3 regions of the Micromonospora sp. WMMD956 genome follow, and region 1 is predicted to be linked to each of the others. Evidence: riboswitches for the same ligand, from Rfam matches in the RefSeq annotation. Region 1 holds a riboswitch; each other region holds the start of a gene.
The links. Region 1 has a riboswitch for cyclic di-AMP ahead of O7628_RS04495 (hypothetical protein). Riboswitches for the same ligand answer to the same signal wherever they lie in the genome.
Positions count from the first base shown of each region.

Region 1 (7,658 bases):
GGGGCGAGCTTCACCGCGTCGGCGGCCACCGGGCTGCCGAGCACCGGAAACGTGAAGTTCAAGGCCGTCCCCGGCAAGGAGGGCGACATCTGGCTGGCCGGCGAGGGCGGGCTGTGGCGCTCGACCGACTCCGGGGCCACCTTCGCCAAGCAGGCCGGCGTGTCGTCGGCGGTGAACGTGGGCTTCGGCAAGGCGGCCCCCGGGCAGACGTACCCGGCGCTGTTCGTCTTCGGCACCGTCGACGGGCAGGCCGGCCTGTTCCGGTCGGACAACACCGGCGCGGCCTGGGTCCGGATCAACGACGACAAGCACCAGTACGGCAACGCGGGCGAGGCCCTGACCGGCGACCCGCGCGTCTACGGGCGGGCCTACCTGGGCACCAACGGGCGGGGCATCATCGTCGCCGACCGGCTCGGCGGGGCGACCACCCCGCCGGCGACGACGCCCCCGGTCACGACCCCGCCGGCGACCACCCCGCCCGCGACGACCCCGCCGGCCACCACGCCCCCGGCCACCACGCCTCCGGTCACGACGCCTCCGGCGACCCCGACGGGCACGCCCGTTCCGGCCGGGGCCTGCTCGGCGACGTACAAGGTGACGACCTCCTGGTCCGGTGGCTTCCAGGGCGAGGTGACCGTGAAGAACAACAGCGGCTCGCCGAAGAGCTTCTGGGGAGTGGTCTGGAACTTCCCCGGCGGCCAGCAGATCACCCAGCTCTGGGGCGGCACCTACACCCAGACCGGGGCGCAGGTCGTGGTGCGGGACGCGGGCTGGAACGGGGCGCTGCCGGTCGGCGGCAGCACCACCTTCGGCTTCGTCGCCAGCGGGACCGGGGCCAACTCGACCCCGGCGATCCTGACCTGCACGGCCAACTGACCGCACACTGACCGCCCCGCGCGGTCCCGAGACGCCGGGCCGGCCTCCCCGCACGGAGGCCGGCCCGGTGCATGTCTCGAAGGGGCTCGGGTATTCGCCGGGCGGCTCAGCCGTCCAGGCCGACCGGGGAGTTGGGCCGGTCGACGTCGACGAACTCGATCTCCTCGACGTCGCGCTCGCCCCGCCGCCCGGCGGCCCGCGCCGCCGAACCGGCGGCCCAGCCGATCGCCGCCCCGGCCAGGGCGGCCCCGACCAGCAGCGCCCAGGGCAGGGCGGGCCGGCGACCGGCGAGCGCGTCGAAGGCCCGCACCGCCCGGCGGCGCGCCTCGTCGGCCGCGGAGCCGACCAGGTCGCCCGCGTCGTCGGCGAGGCCCGAGCCGCTGCGCCGGGCGGAGCGGGCGGTGTCGCGCACGCTGTCCCCGGCGGAGACGACGGCGGAGGCCAGGTGCTGCCAGGCCTGGTCCGCGATCCGCTCCGGCTTGCTGCGGCGCTCCAGCAGGTTGGTTCCGAACATCGTGCTACCTCCTCGGGTGCCGAAGCTTGCGGCCACTTCGGACTGCGGCGTGGGACCGGTGGGCGGCCGACGCGCCGGGCACTGTCCCGGCGCGGTCCGCCCACCGGGGCAGTGCCCCGCCCGACGCCGCCGCAAACCCCGGCGCGTCGGCCGTGCCCTCAGCGTACGGACACCACCGCCGCGCCCCGGGCGAAGTCGTCGTCGTCATCGTCATCGTCGTCGTCCCCGGCGCCGCCGAAGCCGCAGGCCAGCATGAGTGCGAGCAGCGCGCCGACGCCGGCCAGGCCGGCCAGTCTCCGGATCATGGGGGTGGTTCCTTCCGTGCTGCGGGTGTGGACGCCGCCGATGCTAGGCGGGGCGGGCAACGGCGGCGGGTCCGGCCGGTGACGGAAGGTGGTCACACGCCCGGGGTGCGGGGTGCGCGCAAAGGTCAGGGGAGACCGCTACCCTGGGTCGGCGACACCGGCCCCGGGCCGGTCGTCCGGCAAACAGGATCTGAAAAGTCCGGATAAGGGCAGCGTGTTTTGCCCTGATCCACGAATTGCTCATCCCGAGGGGTGGCGACCGAGGCCATCGGAGGAATACTCTCGGTCGCGGCCCGCGTACTGATGAGGCGCCCGTCAACGGGCGAGTGGAGGTGCTCGCGTGAGCCTGTCGATCGTGAAGTCGGTTCTTTCCGGTGGTGTCATCGAAATCGCCCCGCGCGGTGAGATCGACGTCGACACCGCGTACGAGGTGCGTGAAGCCATCGCCGAGGTGCTCACCAAGGGGCGGCCCGCCCGCATCGAGCTGAACATGCGTCTCGTCACCTTCATCGACTCCGTCGGCATCAGCGCGATGGTGGCCGGCTTCCAGACCGCCGAGGTCAGCGGGGTGAAGCTGGTCGTCACCGAGCCGAGCCGGTTCGTGCACCGGCAGCTCTGGGTGACCGGCCTGCTCGGCCTCTTCGGCGCCCCGGAGCCCTACCTCGCGGGCACGGCCACCCCCGAGGTGCTGCCGGGCGCCTGACGCGGCCGCCGGCGCAGGTCCACGTGCCGGGGCGTTCGGCCCTTCCCCCACGCCCCCGGGTGGGGGACGATCGACGGATGCCCCGGCGCGAGAGCTTCCAGTACTCGGTCCAGGCCCGCTGCCCGCGGGCGGAGGCGGTGGCGCTGCTCAGTGACCCCGCCCGGCAGACCGAGCTGCATCCGTTGATCACGCGGGTGCGCCGGCTGCCGCCCCGGCCGGGCGCCCTGGCCAGCTACGCGATCACCGACCAGCTCGCCGCCGGGCCGGTGCGCTTCGGGGTGACATACCACGCGGACGTGCTGACGGTGACCGACGACGAGATCGTCACGGTGGCCCGGCAGCGGCCGGCCACGACGGTGCGTAACCACACCCGGCTGCGCGACGAGCCGGACGGCCTCCTCCGCGTCGACGTGGAGATCACCCTGGCCGCGCCGACGCCGCTGTTCGCGTACGCCTTCCGGCAGGCCCGCTCGGCGCACCTCGGGCTGGCCCGCCGGCTCGGCGAGGTGCTCGGCCGGGCGGCGTAGCGCCCGGCGACCCGCCCCCGGTGGGGGAGGGCCGCCGTGGCGCGGTGGCTCAGATCACCGACAGGTGCACGTGGTTGGTGTGGTCGCTGGACGGGTCCCCGTTTCCGCCGCTGTACGCCTTCCAGCCGCTGCTGGGCAGCCAGATTTGCTTGAACCAGATCACGTAGAGCACGGCGAGCCGGTCGGCGTTGCGCACGAAGTACGCCGCCAGGTTGTTGCCGTAGGTGCGGTCCCCGCCGCTGGCCACGCCGCCGAAGCCGCCCTTCTGCGCGGCGAAGTCGCAGGCCCGGCCCTTCGGGTGCTCGCCGGAGCCGCCGGGCCGGTAGCAGGAGACGTACCGGGTGAAGCCGGCGGCCTTGGCCTGGTTGAGCGCGTGCAGGGTGCGCGGGGTGATGCAGCCGTTGGCCGGGGTGGGGTCGTTGACGCTGCACGACTCCGCCGGCCAGGAGCCGTCGGAGTTGCGCTTCGCGGGGGTGGCGTTCGCGCTGGAGGTGCCGCCCGGGCTGGACCCGCCGCTGCTGCTGCTGGCCTTGTCGTTGGCCACGGTGAGGGCCCGCTCGGCCTGCTCCTTGCGCTTGCCCATCAGCGCGACCTGCTTGCGCTGCTCGCGGATCTCGCCGTCGAGGGCCTGCCGGGTCTTCGTCGCCTCGTCCCGGGTGGTCAGCAGCTCGCGCAGCGCGCGGTCCTCGTTCGCGGCGATCGTGTCGAGCGCGGCGGCCCGGTCGAGGAACCCCTCGGGGGAGCTGCTGTCGAGCAGCACCGAGGCGGCGGTGAGCCGGCCCTTCTTGTACGCCACCCCGGCGATCTCGCCGACCTTGGCGCCCCGGGTGACCAGCTCGGCCTCGACCGTCTTGAGCTGGCCGCCGAGCTGCTGCTGCCGCTTCACCGAGCGGTCGAGGGCGGTCTTGGCCTCCAGGTAGCCCTTGCTGGCCGCCTCGAGCTGGGCGCGCAGGGCGGGCGTGCCGCCCTCCTCGTCGTCACCGGGCGCGGCGAGCAGGCCGACCGGCGGCGCGGCCCCGGCCGGCGTCACCGGCGCGACCCCGAGGCCGACGGCGAGCGTCAGCGCCAGCGCCGCCGCCACCCGGGCGGCGATCCTTCCTACAGGTGCCACTACTGGCATGTGCGTGTCCTTCCGTCAGCCGCCGACCGGGTTAGCTGACGGGTTCGGGACGGAAGATCCCTACCGCTGGAGCGGATGCACCCCACACACATGGTTCCCCGGCTCGCCCACGGGCGATTAGGCGGCGGCCACCACAGGCGCCGGAGGGCGCCGCCCGGCGGTGGCCGGGGCTGAGCCTACCGGTGCAGATGGGGCCAGCGCTGCCTCCGTGACGGAGGGTACGCGGATGAAACCTGTCAAGTCGGCTATTCGGCCGCGAATGTCGCAAAAATTGCTGGATTCCCGTCTCACCAGCCGGCCGGGCCGCAGCCGTCGCGGGCCGCTCCGGGCTCGACCTGCAACGTGGCGTGCTCGATGTGGAAGTCCTCGTGCAGGGCGGTGCGGGCGGCGGTCAGCACCGCGCCGACCTCCGCGCCGGGCGCCATGGTCAGGTGGGCCGAGGCGACCTCCATGCCGGAGGTCAGCGTCCAGACGTGCAGGTCGTGCACCTCGACCACGCCGGGCACGGCGGCCAGCCGGTCGTGCACGGCGGTCACCTGGAGGTGCTCCGGCGCGGCCTGCACCAGGATGCGCACCGCGGCCCGCCCGAGCCGCCAGGTGCGGGGCAGGATGAACACGCCGATCGCGACGGCCACCGCCGGGTCCGCCCACCACCAGCCGGTCGCCATGATCAGCACCGCCGCGCCGATCACGCCGACCGACCCGAGCAGGTCGCCCAGCACCTCCAGGTACGCCCCGCGCATGTTGATGCTCTCCTTCGCCCCGCTGCGCAGCAGGGCGAACGCGGCGACGTTGGCGAGCAGGCCCAGCACCGCCACCACGAGCATCGGGCCGGTGGTCACCTCGGGCGGGTCGCCGAAACGGCGGACGGCCTCGACGAGGACGTAGACGGCGACGCCGCTGAGCAGCAGGGCGTTGCCGAGCGCGGCGAGCACCTCCAGCCGGTAGAGCCCGAAGGTGCGCTGCGGGTCGGCGGTGGCCCGGCGGGTGGCGGTGATCGCGGCGAGCGCCATGCCGATGCCGAGCACGTCGGTGAACATGTGCCCGGCGTCGGAGAGCAGCGCCAGCGAGCCGGTGCCGAGCGCGGTCGCCGCCTCGACGATCATCAGCGCGGCGAGCAGCGCGAACGCCGCCCAGAGCCGCCCCGAGTGGCGGTCCGCCACGTTCGCCGCCCCGTGGTGGTGGTCATGCCCTGCGCCCACGCCCGCGCCCTCCGTCCGTGATCCCCGCCCGGCCCAATCTATGCTCACATCGCAATATGTGCAAGTGATCGACAGCGGTCCGGCCCGGGAACGGCCGGGGCGGGCGGTCAGCCCGTCGGGTCGATCGTGACGAGGCGCTGGGTCGCCCGGGACAGCGCCACGTACAGCGTCCGCACGCCCGAGCCCGGATCGGCCCGGATCTCGCCCGGGGCGACCAGCACCACCCCGTCGTACTCCATGCCCTTGGCCTGGAGGCTGGTCACCACCTGCAGGCGCGGCGCGGCCCGGCCCGCCAGCCAGCCCGCGACCTCGTCGCGGCGCGGCACCGGCGTGATCACCCCGACCGTGCCCTCCACCTCGCCGAGCAGCTCGCCGACCGCCGCGACGGTCGCCGCCGCCAGCCCGGCCGCCGGCACGGTCAGCTCGACCGGGGCCACGCCGGTCGACCGCACCGCCCGGGGCAGCGCCAGGTCCGGGTAGAGCCGGCGGATCTCCGCCGCCGCCACCGCGAAGATCTCCGCCGAGTTGCGGTAGTTGGTGGTCAGCTCGAACTCGTGCCGCCGCCGCCGGCCCAGCGCCGCGTCCCGCGCCCGGGTCAGCTCCTGCGGGTCCCCCGTCCACGCGGTCTGCGCCGGGTCGCCCACCACCGTCCAGGACGCCAGCCGGCCGCGCCGACCGATCATCCGCCACTGCATCGGCGACACGTCCTGCGCCTCGTCGACCACCACGTGCGCGAAGTCGCGGTAGTCCTCCGGCCGCTCCCGGGCCGCCTCCCGCGCCGCCCGCTGCCGGTCGGCGTGCGTGCTCAGCTCGCGGACGCCCCCGGCGAGCTGGAACGGGTCGCGCTTCGCCCGCTTCGGCTGCACCGGCTTGCCCAGCAGCGCGTCCAGCTCGTCGAGCAGGGCGACGTCGGCGATCGTGAGCCCCTCGGCGTCCAGCGACCGGTACGCCTCGACGAGCAGGCCGACCTCCGCCCGGGACAGGACCCCGGCGGCGTACCGCCGCAGCCGGTCGGGGCGGGCCAGCCAGCCCAGCACGTGCCGGGGGTGCAGCCGCGGCCACCACGCCTTGAGGAACTCGCGGAACTCGGGCCGCTCGGCGATCTCGTCCTCGAACGCGCGCTGCTCCGGCAGCCGGCCGATGCCCAGCCGCCGGGCCTGCGCCCACAGCGCCGCGAACACCCCGTCGAAGCCCGCCCGGCGCGACTCGTTGCGGCGGGCGCCCCGGCCCAGCGCCCGGTCCCGGATGCCGTCGAGCTCCCGGCGGTCGAGCCGCAGCAGCTCACCCCGGTAGAGCAGGCGCAGCTCGCCCGGCCCACCCGGCACCGCGTCCCGCACCGCCCGCTCCAGCACCCGGCGCATCCGCAGCGACCCCTTCACCGCCGCCACCTCCGGCGGGTCGGTGCGCGTCGCGCCCATCCCCGGGAACAGCGACCCCAGCGAGCGCAGCGTCGCCGTCTCCTCGCCCAGCGACGGCAGCACCGAGGCGATGTACTCCACGAACACCGCCGACGGGCCCACCACCAGGATGCCGCCGCCCGCGTAGCGGCTGCGGTCGGAATAGAGCAGGTACGCCGCCCGGTGCAGGGCCACCGCCGTCTTGCCCGTGCCCGGCCCGCCCGAGACGATCGTGACCCCGGAGGCGGGGGAGCGGATCGCCTCGTCCTGCTCGCGCTGGATCGTGGCCACGATGTCGCGCATCCCCCGGCCGGTGGCCCGGGACAGGGTCGCCAGCAGCCCGCCGTCGCCCACCACCGCCATGTCCGGCGGGGCCGCCGCCGGGTCCAGCAGGTCGTCCTCGATCCGGGTCACCCGCTCCGCCGACGAGGAGATCGTGCGCCGCCGCACCACGCCCAGCGGCTGGGCCGGCGTCGCCTGGTAGAAGGCGGCGGCGGCCGGGGCCCGCCAGTCCACCACCAGGGTCTCGGCGTCCTCGCCGCGCACCCCGAGCCGCCCCACGTGCAGCACCTGCCCCTCCCGCAGGTCCAGCCGGCCGAAGACCAGCCCCTCGTGCTCGGCGTCGAGCACGTGCCGGCGCTGGGCGGCGTGGAAAACCATCGCGTCCCGCTCGACGAGCGCCCCGAAGTTGCCCACCCGGGCCAGGCGGTAGCCGTCCTTCTCGGCCTGCGCGGCGAAGCGGCGCAGCTCGGCGAGGCGGGCGTACACCCGGTCGAGGTGCCGCTGCTCGGCGGCGATCTCCTGCTCCAGGGTCGTGCGGTCGGTCAACGTACGGGCTCCTCGCAGACGGCGGCATCGGCCGCGCCAGGGGCGCGGCGGCGCGCCGGGGTGACCGGGTGAGGGTACGGCCAGCAGCCGACGGGTTCGCGGGGCCATGCCGCCGCCGCGATCCACCCCACGTCCGGGGCGACCGGCGCGGGTCCCCCGGTCAGCGCCACCGCGGCCCCGCTCAGG
Region 1 is NZ_JARUBI010000005.1:958,690-966,347, reverse strand. Features, by position in the region: gene O7628_RS04520 (cellulose binding domain-containing protein) at 1-876, shown strand, start outside; gene O7628_RS04515 (hypothetical protein) at 983-1,390, opposite strand; gene O7628_RS04510 (hypothetical protein) at 1,549-1,695, opposite strand; gene O7628_RS04505 (STAS domain-containing protein) at 2,036-2,398, shown strand; gene O7628_RS04500 (SRPBCC family protein) at 2,476-2,925, shown strand; gene O7628_RS04495 (hypothetical protein) at 2,975-4,045, opposite strand; cyclic di-AMP (ydaO/yuaA leader) riboswitch at 4,050-4,179, opposite strand; gene O7628_RS04490 (cation diffusion facilitator family transporter) at 4,333-5,247, opposite strand; gene O7628_RS04485 (AAA family ATPase) at 5,355-7,472, opposite strand.

Region 2 (7,658 bases), 4.4 Mb from region 1:
GCCGTCGGCGAAGGAGACCCCGAGGTCGTGCTTGGCCAGGAACGCCGTCATCGTCGCGTACCGGGCCTTGTGCCCGTTGTTGAGCGCGCTGTAGTCGGCCTCGTCGTAGAGCTCTATGGCGTCCACGTCCGGCGGGACGTCCTTCATCAGCCGGTGCGGGATGTCGAAGTACCGGGCCAGCTCCAGCGTCCGCGAGTCGTGCGCGAAGAGATAGCCCGGCGTGCCCGCCACCAGCGCCGTGATGGTGCCGTGGATGCGGGTGCCGAAGTTGAAGTCGAACCGCGACAGGTAGTCCATCCACGTCCACGGGTCGACGAACATCCGCACCTTGTCCTCGGTGAACAGCGGGTGGGAGGTGTGGATCGGGATGGCCGCCTTCTTGCCCCGGTCCTCCGGCGCGTCGCCGAAGAGCAGGGTGCCGAGCGTCTTCAGGTCCTGCGGCAGGTAGCGCAGGTTCGGGTACCGCCGGTGGTGCGAGGCGATGACCTTCGCCATCGACTTGACGTACGGGGAGACGGTCAGCGCCACCCGGTCCTCGACGGTGAGCGTGGTCTTGCGCTTGTCGACCCGCAGGCTGTCGCCGTGCAGGAACATCGACGGGCAGCCGATCACGTCGACGGCGGAGAAGCCGAGGGTCCGCAGGTACCCCTCGGTGATCTCGCCCCGCACCCCGATGCTGTGCGACCGGTCCAGCACCGCCGAGACGAACCCCTTCACCGCGTCGTCGATCGGCCGCAGGTACTCCCGGTCGGCGTCGACGTTGGTCTGCGCGCCGACCCCGAACACCACCACCGGGATCTTCAGCCGCTCGATCAGCTGGGTCATGGCGACCAGGCGGTGTGCGTAGCTGCGCCGGAACGCGTTGGCCAGCGGCACCACGAACACGTCGAACCGCTCGTTGATCTCGTCGGCCTCGCGCGGGTTGACCCGGAACTCCGACGAGGTGACCTCCGCCGTCGACGTCCGCAACAGCTTGTGCGCCGCGTGGCTGAACACGAGGTTGCCGGCGTTCTCGCCGATCCAGTTGCGCTCGAACGTCTCCTCCGGGGAGTAGACGTCGAACGGCCCCTTCTTGGCCCGCAGCAGGATCCGCTGGTGCATCCGTGTTGTCCCCTCGTCGTGGCCGAGACCGCGATATTAGGCCATCGCGCCCGGGCCGCCGCCAGGCGCGTCACGGGACGCCCGACGGCGGGCGGCGCGCCCTGCCGCACCGGGTAGGGTGCCGGCGGGGCGGCACCGCGCGGCCCGCCGTCACCCGGGCGGCGGCCTCGGCCCGGGCGTCCGCGAGGAGGAGAGCGGTGCTGGTGACCCCCGCCGACGGTCGGGCCGTCGGCCTCCCCGGCGCCCCGACCGTCGTACGCGCCGACGCGCCGGCCCGCCCGGCCAGCCGGCTGCCCTCGTTGACCGGGCTGCGCTGGGTGGCCGCCCTGCTCGTCTTCGGCTACCACGTCGGCACCATGCGGATCGTCGGCCAGCCCGAGGCCAAGGCCGTCGTCGACTGGCTGTTCACGCTGGGCCTGTCCGGCGTCGAGTTCTTCTTCATCCTCAGCGGCTTCGTGCTGGTCTGGTCGGCCCGCGACGGGGACCGCCGTCGCGACTTCCTGCGCCGCCGGCTCGCCAAGATCTACCCGAACCACCTGCTGATGTGGGCGGTGGTGCTGGCGACCGGGGTGTGGGTCTTCGCCGACCCGGTCAACGTCCGCGCCGCGCTGGAGAACCTGTTCCTGGTCCAGGCGTGGGACCCGACGCCCGGCTACTTCTACAGCGTCAACTCGGTGAGCTGGTCGCTCTCCTGCGAGCTGTTCTTCTACGTCTGCCTGCCGTTCGCGCTGCCCCTGGTGCGCCGGGCGCCCGTCGGGGCGCTGTGGGCGGTGGTGGCGGCCGTGCCGCTGCTGATCGTGGCGCTCTGGCCGGGGCAGCGCCTGGTGCCGCAGGAGAGCACCTGGTGGTTCACCCAGATCTTCCCGGTCGTGCGGTCGCTGGAGTTCTGGATGGGGGTGGCCGCCGCCGAGCTGCTGCGCAGGGGGCGCTGGCGTGGGCCCGGGCTCACCGCCGCCAGCGCCATCTTCGTCGTCACCTGGGTGGTCGCCGCCCAGTGGATCCGCGCCGAGCTGTGGGCGGCGCTGCTCGCGGCGGCGTACCTGCTGGTCATCGTGGCCGCCGCCGACGCGGACGTGCGCGGCGCGCGGACGCCGTGGCGGTCCCGGCCGATGGTCTGGCTCGGCGAGGTCTCCTTCGCCTTCTATCTGGTGCACGTCTTCGTCATGATCACCGTCCTGCGGCTTGCCGACCGGCTCGGCACGGGCCTGCCGGGCTGGTGGGGCCCCCTGGCGGCGGTCGGCTTCCTGCTGGTCAACCTCGGTCTGGCCGCGCTGTTGCACCGCTGGGTCGAGATGCCGCTGACCCGCCGGCTCGGGCCCCCGCGCCGCCCCCGCCCGCCGGCCGCCGCCCACCCGCCGGTGGTGCGCCGCGCCGCGCCGAGCAGCTGACCCGCCCGCCGGCGGCGCGTCGCGCGACCGGTGGCGGTAGCGTGGACGGGTGCTTCCCGTCGCGCTGACCTGTCCCCTGTGGTGGGTCGCGCGCTGGACGGCGCGGATGCTGGCGACGCTCGCCGTCGTGGTCGCGTTCTCCCTCGGCGCCGCGGCGCTGCCGGCGGGCGCGGTGGTTCCCGGCGGCGTCGACCCCGGCCCGGCCGGCGCGGTCGCCGCCGCTTCCGCCGCCGCCGATCTTGCCGCTTCCGCCGCCGTGGTGGCGGCACCCGGATCCGCAGGGGCCGCGACCACCGCCGCCGCCACCATCGGCCCGTGGCCGTCGCCCGCCGGGGCCGGTCGCCCGCCCGCCGCCGCGTCGGCCCCGCAGCGGGTGCCGACCGGTTTCGTCCCCGCCGCCGCCGGCCCCCGCGCGCCGCCGGCCGCCTGAGCAGCACGGCGGGCCCGCCCGCCGCCGCCGACGAACCGCGCCGCCCACCCGCCTGCCGGGCCGGCCGCCCCACCCCCCCCGCCGCCCGCGCCCCGCCCGGCGGCGTGGATCCCGTTCCGCCTCCACCGTCGTGAGGTGCCGACCATGGACATCGTGCTCTACCAGTTCCTGACCGAGGTGCCGCTGGCCGCCGCCATCTGGTCCGTGCTGCTCGTGCTGGCGCTCACCGTGCTCGCGGTGCTGGTCGCCCGCCCCGAGCGGGACCACCCGCCCGCCGTCGAGGCCCCCGCCGGGCCCGCCGCCCCGCCCGCCCCGGCGGTCGCCGACCTGCGCCGGTACGCCGACGAGGTGGCGGTGGCCGCCGCCGGGGCCGCGCAGAACGCCCGCCGCCGCCGGGCCGCCTGGACGGCCGCCCAGGACGCCGCCGAGCGGGCCTGGCAGGCGTACGACGAGGCGGAGACCGCCGCGCGGCGCTTCCGCGACGCGGGGGCGCTGCCGACGCCGCACACCCCGCGCACCCCCACCGAGTACGCGGCCCGGGAACGCTGGCTGCACCACGCCGCCACGGCGGCCCACCTGCGGGGCGAGCTGTCCATCGGGCAGCTCTGCGACGTCTTCGCCTGCCGGGGCGGCTGGGACCCCCGGCGGCACCCGGTGGAGCAGGAGGTCGTCCTGGCCCGGGCCGTCCGGGACGGCAGACTGGCCCGCTACCGGGCCGCCGCCGCGCGGGAGCGGGCCGCGTGGGACGACGCCGAACTGGCCGCCGTGGCCGCCCGGGCGCTGGCCGCCGAGGCGTACGCCGCCGCCGAGCGCGTCCGCCCCGCCCCCGCGCCGGCTCCCCGCGCGGCGGTGGCCGGCCGGCTCGTCCCGGCCCTCGGCTGGCGGCCGGCCCGCTGGCGCCCGGCCCGAATCGGCTGACCCCACCCACCCCCCACCCCCCACCGCCCCGGGCCCGGTGATCAAGAAGTTTGCGTCATCGTGGAGATCAACTCTGACGCTTTTCTCTTGATCACCGGAGCGAGGGGGGAGGGGGGAGGGGGAGGGGCGGGCCTCGCTCTTTGGTAAGGCGGGCCGGGGTGGCTTCCGGGATTTGCCGTGAGCCGGGTCACGGCCGTCCGAATCCGGGCAACCGGTCCATTCGGTCCGATCTCTTGACGCAATGCGCCGACAATCGCGGCAGGTTGTCCCGTTGCAGGCCGGTGGCGTCGCCTGGGCCGATCCTCCCATTGAGGCGCGTCAGTCTCTTCTGACCGGTAAATCGACCGACGATGGGACGTTTAAGCAGTTCGGAGGGGGTTGGCAGGGCTTCCGTCGGCCAGTAGTGTCGGCCCGTCCGGTGCGGTACCCGATCGCAAGAGGCGACGCCGCGCCGACCCGCTCAATCGTGATCATCACGAACCGGGGACCCATTGCACGTCCGGGGTGAATCCGCGGGCCACGGCCTGCGGTAGGGCGATCTTCCCGCCCGAATCCGTCAGCTAACCCGGTAGGCGGTGTCGGAAGGAGTTCCATCCTCGTGCAGTTTGACCCCACCCCCCGGGTTGTTCCTCCACCACGGAGCCCGGTGCCCGCGTCCGTCGCCGTCGAGCCGGCGCACTGACCGTCGCACCCCTGCGTACGCCCGCCTGAACGGGCGTCCCCCCAGAAAGCGGACCCCACCGGCCGCGGACACGTCCGCGCCGCCGTGCGCCGACGCGCGCCCGGGCGCCCCCGCTTCCGCCCCGCCCCGTGGAGGAACACGTGAACGATCAGCTCAAGCGGCACCTGCGGCGACTCGCCACGGAACGCCCCTACCAGGTCGTCGCCGGCTCCGCCGCGGCGCTGCTGCTGGCCTCCGGCACCGGCGCGCTGCTCACCGCCGTCAACGACGACCCCGCCCCGCAGCGGACCACCAACGCCGCCGTGGCCGAGGTCGCGCCCCGCCTCGACGGCGCGGCCAGCCGCGCCCAGGCCCGGGTCGCCGCGCCGCCCGCGACCGCCGCCCCGGGCAGCGCCTCGCCGTCGCCGAGCGCCACCCCGACCACCCCGAACCCCGACCTGACCGCCAGGTCGACGCCGAAGAAGACGACGCCGAAGCCGGCGGCCCCGAAGCCGCCGTCGACCAAGGTCCTCGACTACGACTACGAGGCCCAGACCACCTACTACTACTGCGGCCCGGCGGCGGTGCGCAACGCGCTCTCCGCCACCGGGGTCGACGGCACCCAGGACGCCCTGGCCGTCCGCCTCGGCACCACCGAGATGGGCACCAACTCCGCCTACGACACCACTCGGGTGCTCAACGAGATGGTCAAGGGCGAGCCGTACCGGACCCGGCTGATCCCCGGCGGCGCCGCCACCCCGGCTGAGGCGGAGCGGCTGCGGGCCGACGTGGTGCAGGCGGTCAGCGCCGGGCGCGGCGTCGTGGTCAACATCGCCGGCGACGCCACCGACGTCGACGGCGGCTGGCACTCGTTCCCCGGCGGCCACTACATCGCCGTCGTCGGCTACCGCGACTCCGGGCGCACCGTGCGGATCGCCGACTCGGCGGACCCGGCCGTCCCGGCGTACTGGATCAGCACCGCCGCGCTGGCCCACTGGGCGGCGACGCGGGGCTACTCGGCCTGACAGCACCCTCCCCCCGCCGGCCCCGGCTCTCTTCGCAAGAGAGCCGGGGCCGGTGCCCGTCTGCCCGCCGAAGCCTCGGCTTCTGCCACAAGCGCGCAGGAACCGTCCAGGAGCCGACGGGCGGGACGATCAGGCGGTGGGGGAGGGGGTCATCGCGTCGGCGGCGCGCGGGGCCGGCGGGTTCCAGCCCGGCTCCAGCTCCCGGCGGGCCGCCGCCAGGAACGCCTCGGCGTACGACTCGACCGGGAAGTCGCCCAGGTAGTGCGCCCGGGTGCCCCAGCGGGCCGCCGCCTTCGGGTCGGTGTCCAGCAGCAGGCCGAGCACCTCGTCGAGGTTGCCCGCGTCGCGCCGCAGCACGTAGCCCGAGCCGGCCAGCGGGAACCGCTCGACGAACCGGTCGCCGTCGCCGGCCATGTCGGTCACCGCGTACGGCTTGCCGGAGTAGAGGTAGTCGGAGATGACCCCGGAGACGTCCGAGACGAGGGCGTCGGAGCGGTTGACGCAGTCGACCAGGGACAGCTCGCGGCTGGCCGCCGCGCCGAAGACGTGCTGCCGACCGGTGCGGGCCCGGTCCGCCGCCAGCAGCTCCGTGAGCCGGGCGAGCTGCCGCGCCGACGCCGGGTTCTGCCCCGTGTACGGGTGGGCGCGCAGGATCACCGTCGCGCCCCGGGCCAGCAGCCCCCGCACGATCGTCTCGCCCACCGGCAGCGAGCAGTAGTTGGCGTCGGCGTGGTGCCCCGTCCAGGTCGGGGTGTAGAGCACCGTCGGATTCGCCAGGCCGGTGGCCGGCGCGCGGCGTACCTCGATCGACTCGACCTGGGGGCGGCCGACCACGACGAACTTCTCCGCCGGGATGTCCACCCCGGCGCGGGCGTACCGGTCGATCGCGGCCCGCCCGGCGACGAAGTTGCGGTCGAACAGCGCCGTGACCGGGTTGGCGCTCGGGGCCTTGTCGCTGTCGCCGTGGTGGATCTGCACGTGGGTGAGCTGCGAGAACCGGATGCAGTGGCTGTTCTTCGCCCCGTGGTTGACGTAGAACGCCACCTTCAGGCCCGGCACCAGCGCCTCGTCCATCGCCTTCAGCGTCGGGCAGTAGACCACCGGGGCGCTGGTGGCCGCCGCGATGGGGGCGAGGAACTCCGGCTCCCGCACCATCACGAAGAACGGCCGGCCGATCCGCTCCAGGTAGGGCAGCCACATGGTGACCTGGTATTCCGACCCGGGCGGGGCGGAGAAGTGCAGCAGGAACTCCGGCCGGTGCGCCCGCAGCGCCCGGGCCGCCGCCGAGCCGCCCGCCCCGGGCCGGAACCGCCGCTTCGCCAGGTCCGCCGCGACCGCACCGGCCCCCGCGCCGACGGCGAGGGCCGCCAGCAGGGCCACCCAGGCCGGCAGCGCCAGGGCGGCGGCCAGCGCCACCACGGCGAGCAGCGCCAGCAGGGCGTCGCCCAGCCGGGCCGCGACCAGCGGGGTCCACGACCGCACCGGCAGGTTCGCCGCCCGGATCTCCAGGTCGCCGGCCTGCCGCAGCGGCCCCACCAGCAGCGCCAGCCCCAGCAGCACCAGGGCCGTCGCCGCCAGCGCCGGGTCGAAGCCGGCGTCGAGCCGCCGCGCGTAGCCGACGAGGATGGCGGCGGCGAGCAGCACCGCCTCGGCGGTGCTGTCGGCGGCCGGGCGGACCCGGCGCTCCCAGCCGGCGGCGGCGAGGGCCGCCACCGCGAGCGCCAGGCCCCAGCCGGTCGCCCCGGTCAGGGCGAGGGTGAGGAATGCCAGCACCGCCAGGCCGGTGGCCGCCACCCGGGCGGCCAGCTTCCTGACCAGGTCACCACGCATGTCGCTTCGCTTCCTTCGCCCGTCGCGGTGGCCGTCGACCCGTCAGCCGGCCGTGGCCGGGGCGGACGCCCGGCTGGCCTGGGCGGGCACGCTCGCGGCGGGCAGCTCGCCCGGCGCCCGGCGTACGTCGATGACCTGCCCGGTCAGCTCGGAGATCAGCACGTCCAGCGACGACTGGGCGACGGTCTCGGCGGCCAGCAGCGTGTGCTCCGGCTCCTCGCCGAACGCCTTGGTGCGCATCGGCGTGGCGGTGCGCTCCGGGTTGATGCAGTTGACCCGCACGCCGAACTCGGCCCACTCGTCGG
Region 2 is NZ_JARUBI010000005.1:5,336,900-5,344,557, forward strand. Features, by position in the region: gene O7628_RS23410 (polysaccharide pyruvyl transferase family protein) at 1-1,101, opposite strand, end outside; gene O7628_RS23415 (acyltransferase) at 1,299-2,489, shown strand; gene O7628_RS23420 (hypothetical protein) at 2,539-2,919, shown strand; gene O7628_RS23425 (hypothetical protein) at 3,064-3,837, shown strand; cyclic di-AMP (ydaO/yuaA leader) riboswitch at 4,285-4,427, shown strand; gene O7628_RS23430 (C39 family peptidase) at 4,648-5,523, shown strand; gene O7628_RS23435 (CDP-glycerol glycerophosphotransferase family protein) at 5,653-7,353, opposite strand; gene O7628_RS23440 (bifunctional cytidylyltransferase/SDR family oxidoreductase) at 7,396-7,658, opposite strand, start outside.
Region 2: it holds a riboswitch for cyclic di-AMP, as region 1 does, so the genes downstream of both, O7628_RS23430 (C39 family peptidase) here and O7628_RS04495 (hypothetical protein) in region 1, are expected to answer to the same signal.

Region 3 (7,658 bases), 2.4 Mb from region 1:
TGAATGACGAGGTGATGGGGCATGGAGCAGTCCAGCATGTCGATGGCTCAGGCGGGCTCCGGGCAGCTCGATCCCCGCACGTCCGTCGGGCGACCGGGCGAACCGGGCACCCCGGGTGCTCGCTGCACCCCGGCCCGGGCCCTCGCCGAGCTGCACGCCGGCAACCACCGCTTCGTCACCGGGACGCCGCGCCACCCCAACCAGGACGCCGGTCACCGGGCGGCCGTCGCCGACGGCCAGAACCCGTTCGCGGTGATCGTCGGCTGCTCCGACTCCCGCCTCGCCGCCGAGATCATCTTCGACCGCGGCCTGGGTGACCTCTTCGTGGTGCGCACCGCCGGGCACACCGTCGGCCCCGAGGTGCTGGGCAGCGTCGAGTACGCCGTGACCGTGCTGGGCACCCCCCTGGTGGTGGTGCTCGGCCACGACTCCTGCGGGGCGGTGCAGGCGGCCAAGGCGGCGACCGGCACCGGCAGCGAGCCCGCCGGAAACCTGCGGGCCGTGGTCGACGCCGTGGTGCCCAGCCTGCACCGGGCCGCCGAGCGGGGCGTCGAGAGCATCGACGAGATCGTCGACATCCACATCGCGTGCACGGTCGAGGCGATGCTCGACCGGTCGCCCGTGCTGGCCGCCGAGGTCGACGCGGGCCGGTGCGCGGTAGTCGGGATGTCGTACCGGCTCAGTGCCGGCGGGGTGCGGACGGTGGCCGCCGTGCCGGCCGCCATGGCCACGGACCCCACCCCGGCGGCCGCCGCCGCCTGAGACGCGAGAGGGGCCGCCCCGTAGCGGGACGGCCCCTCTCGTCGTGCGCGGCGCGCCGCGTCAGAGCAGCGACATGTGCACGTGGTCGGTGTGGTTGGACGGTCCGCTGTAGGAACTCCAGCCGTTCGCCGGGAACCAGATCTGCCGGTTCCAGATGACGTAGTAGATGCCGAGCCGGTCGGCGTTGCGGATGAGGAACGCGGCGAGGTTGTTGCCGTACATCCGGGTGTCGTTGTTGTGCCAGGGGGAGAAGCCGCTGTTCTGGAGCGACCAGTCGCAGGCCCGACCCTTGGGGTGCTCCCACGGCCCGCCCGGCCGGTAGCAGCCCACGAACCGGTTGAAGCCGGCCCGCTTGACCTCCTTGTAGGCGTGCAGCGTGCGGGGCGTCACGCAGCCGGAGGTGGTGGGGTCGTTCTCGCTGCACGACTCCGGCCGCCAGGTGCCGTCCGACGTCCGGCCCGGCGCGATCCGCGCGACCGGGGACGTGGCGTTGACCAGGCCGCCGGTGAAGCCCTTGCCGCCGACCAGCGCGAGCGCCTTCTCGGCGTCGTGCTTCTTCTTCGCCATGACCGACGCCTGCTTCTGCTGCTCGCGCACCTCGGCGTCGAGCGCGAGCTTGGCCTGCTCGGCGCGGTTCTTCGCCGCGCTGACCTCGGCCAGCTTGTTGGCGTTGACCATGTTCAGCTCGTCGAGGGCGGAGGCGCGCTTGACAAACGAGTCCGGGCTGTTGCTCTCCAGCAGCATCGCCATCGCACCGACCCGCCCGGTCCGGTACGACTGCGCGGCCATCTCGCCGACCTGCGGCGCGAGCGCGTCCAGCTCCTCCTGGGCCTTCCGCACCTCGTCGGCGAGCTGGGCCTGGCGCTTCTTGGACTTTTCGAGCTTCGACTTGGCCTGGACGTAGTCCCGGTTCGTCGCCTCGATCACGTCGGTGATGAGCTGGGGCTCGTCGTCCTCCTCGTGCCCCGAGGGCTGGGGGGCAGCGGCGGGCAGGGCGAGCGCCGGGGCGGCCGGCCCGGCGACGACCGCCAGGGCAGCGAGCACGGCCACCACGGGTGTCAACCAGCGGTGCAGGGGTGCCGTCACAGTGTTCCCTTCCATCGACCGCCGACCGGGTTAGCTGACGGGTTCGGGGCGGAAGCGGCCCCTACCGCTCGCGCGGATTCACCCCGGGCACCTGGTTCCCCGGCTCGCCTCGCGGCGATTGGGCGGCGGCACCGCAGGCGCCGCTTCGCGCCTTCGGCGGTGACCGGCAGCGAGGTTACCCGAGAGCACATGCGGGGAGCTACGTCCGGATGCCGACTAAAAGCGTCATTTCGTAATCGCCGTCGGTAATCAGTGATGCGCTTCTCAGGGCGGATGCCGCCGCCGGTCACGCTGCGCAGTGTCACCATGCGGTCTCCGTGCCTCCTTCTCGGTGCGGCCGTCCGGCCGGGGGGTGGGTGGGGGCGTGGTCGTCGGGGAATCCCTCGGCCGCCCGGCCGCCGCCGAGCGCCTCCAGCGCGAGATCGCGGTCCGCGGTCCGCCGCCCGCCCCCGTGGGTACGCGCCGCCGGCACGTCCCCGCCGCCCGCCTGGCGGGTCCGGGGCGCGGCCCCGTGCCCCGCCGTGGGTCCCGCCGTCGTGGGACCCGCTGCCGTGCGCCCTGCCGCCGTGACCACGGCGGCCAGCCCGGTGGTGAGCGGCACGGCGGCGATCAGACCCAGCGTGGCGACCGCGCTGCGGACGATCTCCTGGGCGAGGAACTCGCTGGTCAGGATCTCGGTCACGGGGCGGGAGTCGGCGGTGAGCAGGAGCAGCAGCGGCAGCGACGCGCCCGCGTACGCCAGCACGATCGTGTTGACCGTGGAGGCGATGTGCGCCCGGCCGACGCGGGTGGCCGCCCGGTAGAGCTGCAACCGGGACAGCCCCGGGTTGGCGTGCGCCAGCTCGGTGACGGTGGCCGCCTGGGTCACGGTGACGTCGTCGAGCACCCCGAGCGACCCGATGATGATGCCGGCCAGGAGCAGGCCGTGCAGGTCCACGTCGCCCCGGAACATCGACAGGGTGGTCGCGTCCTCGCTGCCGTACCCGGTGAGGTGGGTGGCGGCCGTGGCCAGCGTGCCCAGCAGGCCGGTGAGCACCAGGCTGCCGAGGGTGCCGAGGACGGCCACCGACGTCTGCGCGGTGACCCCGTGGGTGAGGTACAGCACCACGAACATGATCAGCGCGGAGCCGACGACGGCGATCGGCAGCGGCGACCCGCCCGCGCCGATGCCGGGCAGCACGAAGGTCAGCAGGATGGCGAAGGTGGCGGCGAGCCCGGCGAGGGCGGCCACCCCCCGCCAGCGGCCGAACGCGACGATCGCCAGCGCGAACACCACCGCCAGCCAGATCAGCGGGGCGCCACGCTGGTGCTCGGCGATGTTGTAGGCGCTCGCGGTCGGGTCCGCCGGATCGGTGAGTTTCACCAGCACGATCCGGTCGTCGACGGCGACGGTGGGCGCGCCCGGGCCGGTCGGGACCGGCGTCTCGACCTGCCGCCCGGCGTCCGGCCCCTGCTCCACCCGGACGGTCACGGTGCCGCACGGGCCGTCCGCGACGCCCGGCCCGCCGCCCTCCGGCGTCTCGGGCTGCGGCGGGCACTCCTCGGTGACCACCCGGGTCACCGTGCCGTGGTAGCGGGGCACCGGCGAACCGCCGTCGACCTCCGGGCCGCCGGCGCGGGGCCACAGGACGACCGCCGCGATCACGGTGATCACGAAGAGGGGCACCACGGTCGCGACGAGGACCCGCCGCACCCCCGGCGGGGTGGGCGGGGCGGGTCGGTTGTGGTCGGCGCCCATCGACGATCTCCAAACGGTGTCAGCGCGGGATACGGCCCGGCGGCCCGGACGGTTCAGCGTGGCGGGCGATCGGTCGGCGCCGGACGCCCGGCTCCCGCCGCCCGGCCTTCCGTTCCTCCGGCCCCTGGTCTCCCTCTCCGTCGGCCCCGGTCTACCGCTCCGCCGGCCGTCCGGAGCGGCATCCCGCGTCCCACCGCCCGGAATCGTAGCCACCCTCACCTGCGAACGCAGGTCGACCGACACCATGTCGGCGACATGGCGGTGTTCCGGCCGCCGTGATACCGCCACATGGCCGACATGCCGCCGGATCGACGGGCGGCAGGGCATGTTGGAGACATGGCCCACGACGCGCACGCCGATCGCACCGGGCACCCCACCCAGGTCGGGCACGCCATCCATGCCGAGCGCGACCACCACGCCGGGCACGGCGGGCACGACAAGCACGCCGGGCACGACCCGGAGATGTTCCGCCGCCGGTTCTGGGTCTGCCTCGCGTTGACCCTGCCGATCGTCGTCACCAGCCACATGGTGATGGACTGGTTCGGCTACTCGCTGGAGTTCCCCGGCCGGGCCCTGGTCGGCCCGGTGCTCGGCTCGGCGGTCTTCTGGTGGGGCGGGTGGCCGTTCCTGGTCGGCGCGGTCCGGGAGCTGCGCGACCGGGCACCGGGCATGATGCTGCTCATCGCGATGGCGATCAGCGTGGCGTACGCCGCGTCGCTGGCCACCAGCGCCGGCGCGTTCGACCTGGACTTCTGGTGGGAGCTGGCGGCGCTGGTCACCATCATGCTGCTCGGGCACTGGCAGGAGATGAAGGCGATCGGCCAGGCCCGGGGCGCCCTCGCGGCGCTGGCCGCGCTGCTGCCCGACGACGCGGAGCGGGTCGGGCCCGACGGCGGCACCGAGCGGGTCCCCGTGGCCGCGCTGCGCGTCGGCGACGTGCTGCTGGTCCGGCCCGGCGGTCGGGTGCCGGCCGACGGCCGGGTCGTCGGCGGGGCCGCCGAGCTGGACGAATCCATGATCACGGGCGAGTCCCGCCCGGTCGACCGGTCGGCCGGCGACCGGGTGGTGGCGGGCACGGTGGCCACGGACTCGGCGATCCGGGTCGAGGTGCAGGCCACCGGAGAGGAGACCACCCTCGCCGGCATCCAGCGCATGGTCGCCGAGGCCCAGCGCTCCAGCGGCCGGGCCCAGGTGCTCGCCGACCGCTTCGCGGCCTGGCTGTTCTACGTCGCGACCGCCACCGCCGTGCTGACGGTTGTGGTCTGGTCCGCCCTGGGCGACCCCGACGAGGCCGTCGTGCGGACCGTCACGGTGCTGGTCATCGCCTGCCCGCACGCGCTGGGGCTCGCGATCCCGCTGGTCATCGCGCTGTCCACGGCGGTGGCGGCACGCTCCGGCATCCTGGTGAAGGACCGTCTCGCGCTGGAGCGGATGCGCACCGTCGACGTGGTGCTGTTCGACAAGACCGGCACCCTGACCCGGGGCGAACACGCCGTGACCGGCGTCGCGGCCGCCGAGGGCACCAGCGAGGACGAGCTGCTGCGGCTGGCCGCCGGCGTCGAGGCGGACAGCGAGCACCCGCTGGCCCGCGCGATCGTCGCCGCCGCCGAGCAGCGCGGCGGGCACCCGGACGCCACCGGCTTCCGCGCCCTGCCGGGCCGTGGGGTGCGGGCCACGATCGACGGCACGGAATACGCGGTGGGCGGGCCTGCGCTGCTGCGCGAGTTGGGCGCGGGCCTTCCCGCCGAGCTGGAGCAGGCCACCGCCGGCTGGGCGGGGCGGGGGGCCGCCGTGCTGCACCTCGTCCGCCTCCCCGGCACGGTGCTGGGCGTGCTTGCCCTCGCCGACGAAGTACGCCCCGAGGCCCGCGAGGCGATCGATGAGCTACGCGCCCAGGGCATCCGGACCATCGCGATGATCACCGGGGATGCCCGGGCGGTGGCCGATACGGTCGCCGCCGACCTCGGCTTCCGTCCCGGGGTCGACGAGGTCTTCGCGGAGGTGCTGCCGGCCGACAAGGACGGAAAGGTGACCGAGCTGCAACGACGCGGGCTGACGGTGGCGATGGTCGGCGACGGGGTCAACGACGCCCCGGCGCTGGCCCGCGCCGACGTGGGCATCGCCATCGGGGCCGGCACGGACGTGGCGATCGAGTCCGCCGGGATGGTGCTCGCCTCGTCCGACCCGCGCGGGGTGGCGGCGGTCGCCCGGCTCTCCCGGGCCTCCTACCGCAAGATGGTGCAGAACCTGGCCTGGGCGGCCGGCTACAACGTGGTGGCCCTGCCGCTGGCCGCCGGGGTGCTGGCCTGGGCGGGGGTGGCGCTGAGCCCGGCGGTCGGGGCGATCCTGATGTCGGCCTCCACGATCGTGGTGGCGCTGAACGCCCAACTGCTCCGCCGGGTCCGCCTCACCCCCTGCTGATGCCGGGCAGGGGTGAGGGCCTCAACGAGTGTTGGTGAGTGGAGTGCCGGGCACAGGCCCGGCTCGTGGTGCCGGGTCACCTTCCGCGCCCGCATCCGCGAGGCGGCGTGGGTCGACCTCAGCCGAGGCTCTAGCGTGGTGGTGTGCGGACGAGGGCGGTGGCGGGCGGGCGGTGGGGCCGCCTGGCGCTGCTGCTCTGCACCCTGATCGGCCTCGCCGCCATGCACACCCTCGGCCACGGCGCGCACTCCGGCGGCACCCACTCCGGCCACGACGGGGCCACCCCGCGCAACGCCCACCCGGCCCCGGCGGCGCTCGCCGACGGCGCGGGTGGGGCCGTGGCGCTCGCCGACGGAATGGGTGTCCCTGTGGCGCTCGCCGGCGGCGCGGTTGTCCCTGTGCCGCTCGCCGGCGGCGCGGCTGTTCCCGTGGCGCTTGCCGGGGGCGCGGACGCGCTCCGGGCGTTCGCCGATGGAGTGGCCGTCCCCGTCGGTGGAGTGGCCGTCCGCGTCGGTGGAGTGGTCGCCGTCGTCGCCCTGGGTGCCCGCGCCGGCTGTCCGGCTGGTGGGTGCGCGTCCGCCCGGCTGCTGCCGGACGGTGGTCGCGCCGACGGGCCGTCCGGGTGGAGCGCCTGCCTGGCGGTGCTCGGCGCGCTCGGGGCGGCCCTGCTCGTCGCCGTGCTCCTGCTGACCGGGGCCCGGGCGGCCGGTCCGCCCGGCAGGCGGCCCGATGGCGGGCCCGCCGGACCGCGCGCCCCGCCACCCCGCCCGCTCGGCCTTCGGCTTGCCGAGGTCTCGGTGTCGCGTACGTAGGACGCCCCGGCGCGGTGCCCGGCTCCGCCGGTGACCCGTGTCTCCGTCCTGCCCACGTACGTGACCGAGACCGAAGGATCCACCATGACTACTCGTATGTTCGCGCGCCGCGTCGCCCTTGCCGGCGTGGCCCTGACCGCCGTCCTCGGCCTGGCCGCCTGCGGCTCCACCGAGCACGGCTCGCCCAGCCACGACGAGCCGGCCGCCGCCGGCACGACCACCGCCGGCACGACCACGGCCGGCACCACCACGGCTGGTGCCACTGCCGCCGGGACTCCGACGCGCGGGGCGGCTGCGTTCGGCGACGCCGACGTGATGTTCGCCCAGATGATGATCCCGCACCACCGGCAGGCCGTGGAGATGGCCGAGTTGGCCGAGACCCGCGCCGCCCACCCGGAGGTCAAGCGGCTCGCCGCCGCGATCAAGGCCGCCCAGGCACCGGAGATCGCCACCATGACCGGCTGGCTGACCGGGTGGGGCCGGCCGGTCCCGTCGCCCGCCCCGGGGCACGGGCACGGCATGCCGGAGATGGACCACGAGATGCCGGGGATGATGTCCGAGGCGGCCATGACGAAGCTGGCCGGCGCGCGTGGCGTCGACTTCGACCGGCAGTTCCTGACCATGATGATCGCCCACCACGAGGGCGCGATCGCCATGGCGAGGGAGGAACTGGCTGCGGGGACGAACCCTGCTGCCAAGGCGCTGGCCCAGCAGATCGCCACCAGCCAGCAGGGCGAGATCGACCAGATGAGGAAGATCCTCGCCGGGCTCTGACGGCCGGGCACCACGCGTCATGCCGGCGAGGTGGGGGTATCCGCAGCTCGGGATGCCCCCATGTC
Region 3 is NZ_JARUBI010000005.1:3,345,872-3,353,529, forward strand. Features, by position in the region: gene O7628_RS15435 (carbonic anhydrase) at 22-762, shown strand; gene O7628_RS15440 (hypothetical protein) at 823-1,848, opposite strand; cyclic di-AMP (ydaO/yuaA leader) riboswitch at 1,853-1,983, opposite strand; gene O7628_RS15445 (YibE/F family protein) at 2,150-3,586, opposite strand; gene O7628_RS15450 (heavy metal translocating P-type ATPase) at 4,049-6,007, shown strand; gene O7628_RS15455 (hypothetical protein) at 6,151-6,819, shown strand; gene O7628_RS15460 (DUF305 domain-containing protein) at 6,904-7,593, shown strand.
Region 3: it holds a riboswitch for cyclic di-AMP, as region 1 does, so the genes downstream of both, O7628_RS15440 (hypothetical protein) here and O7628_RS04495 (hypothetical protein) in region 1, are expected to answer to the same signal.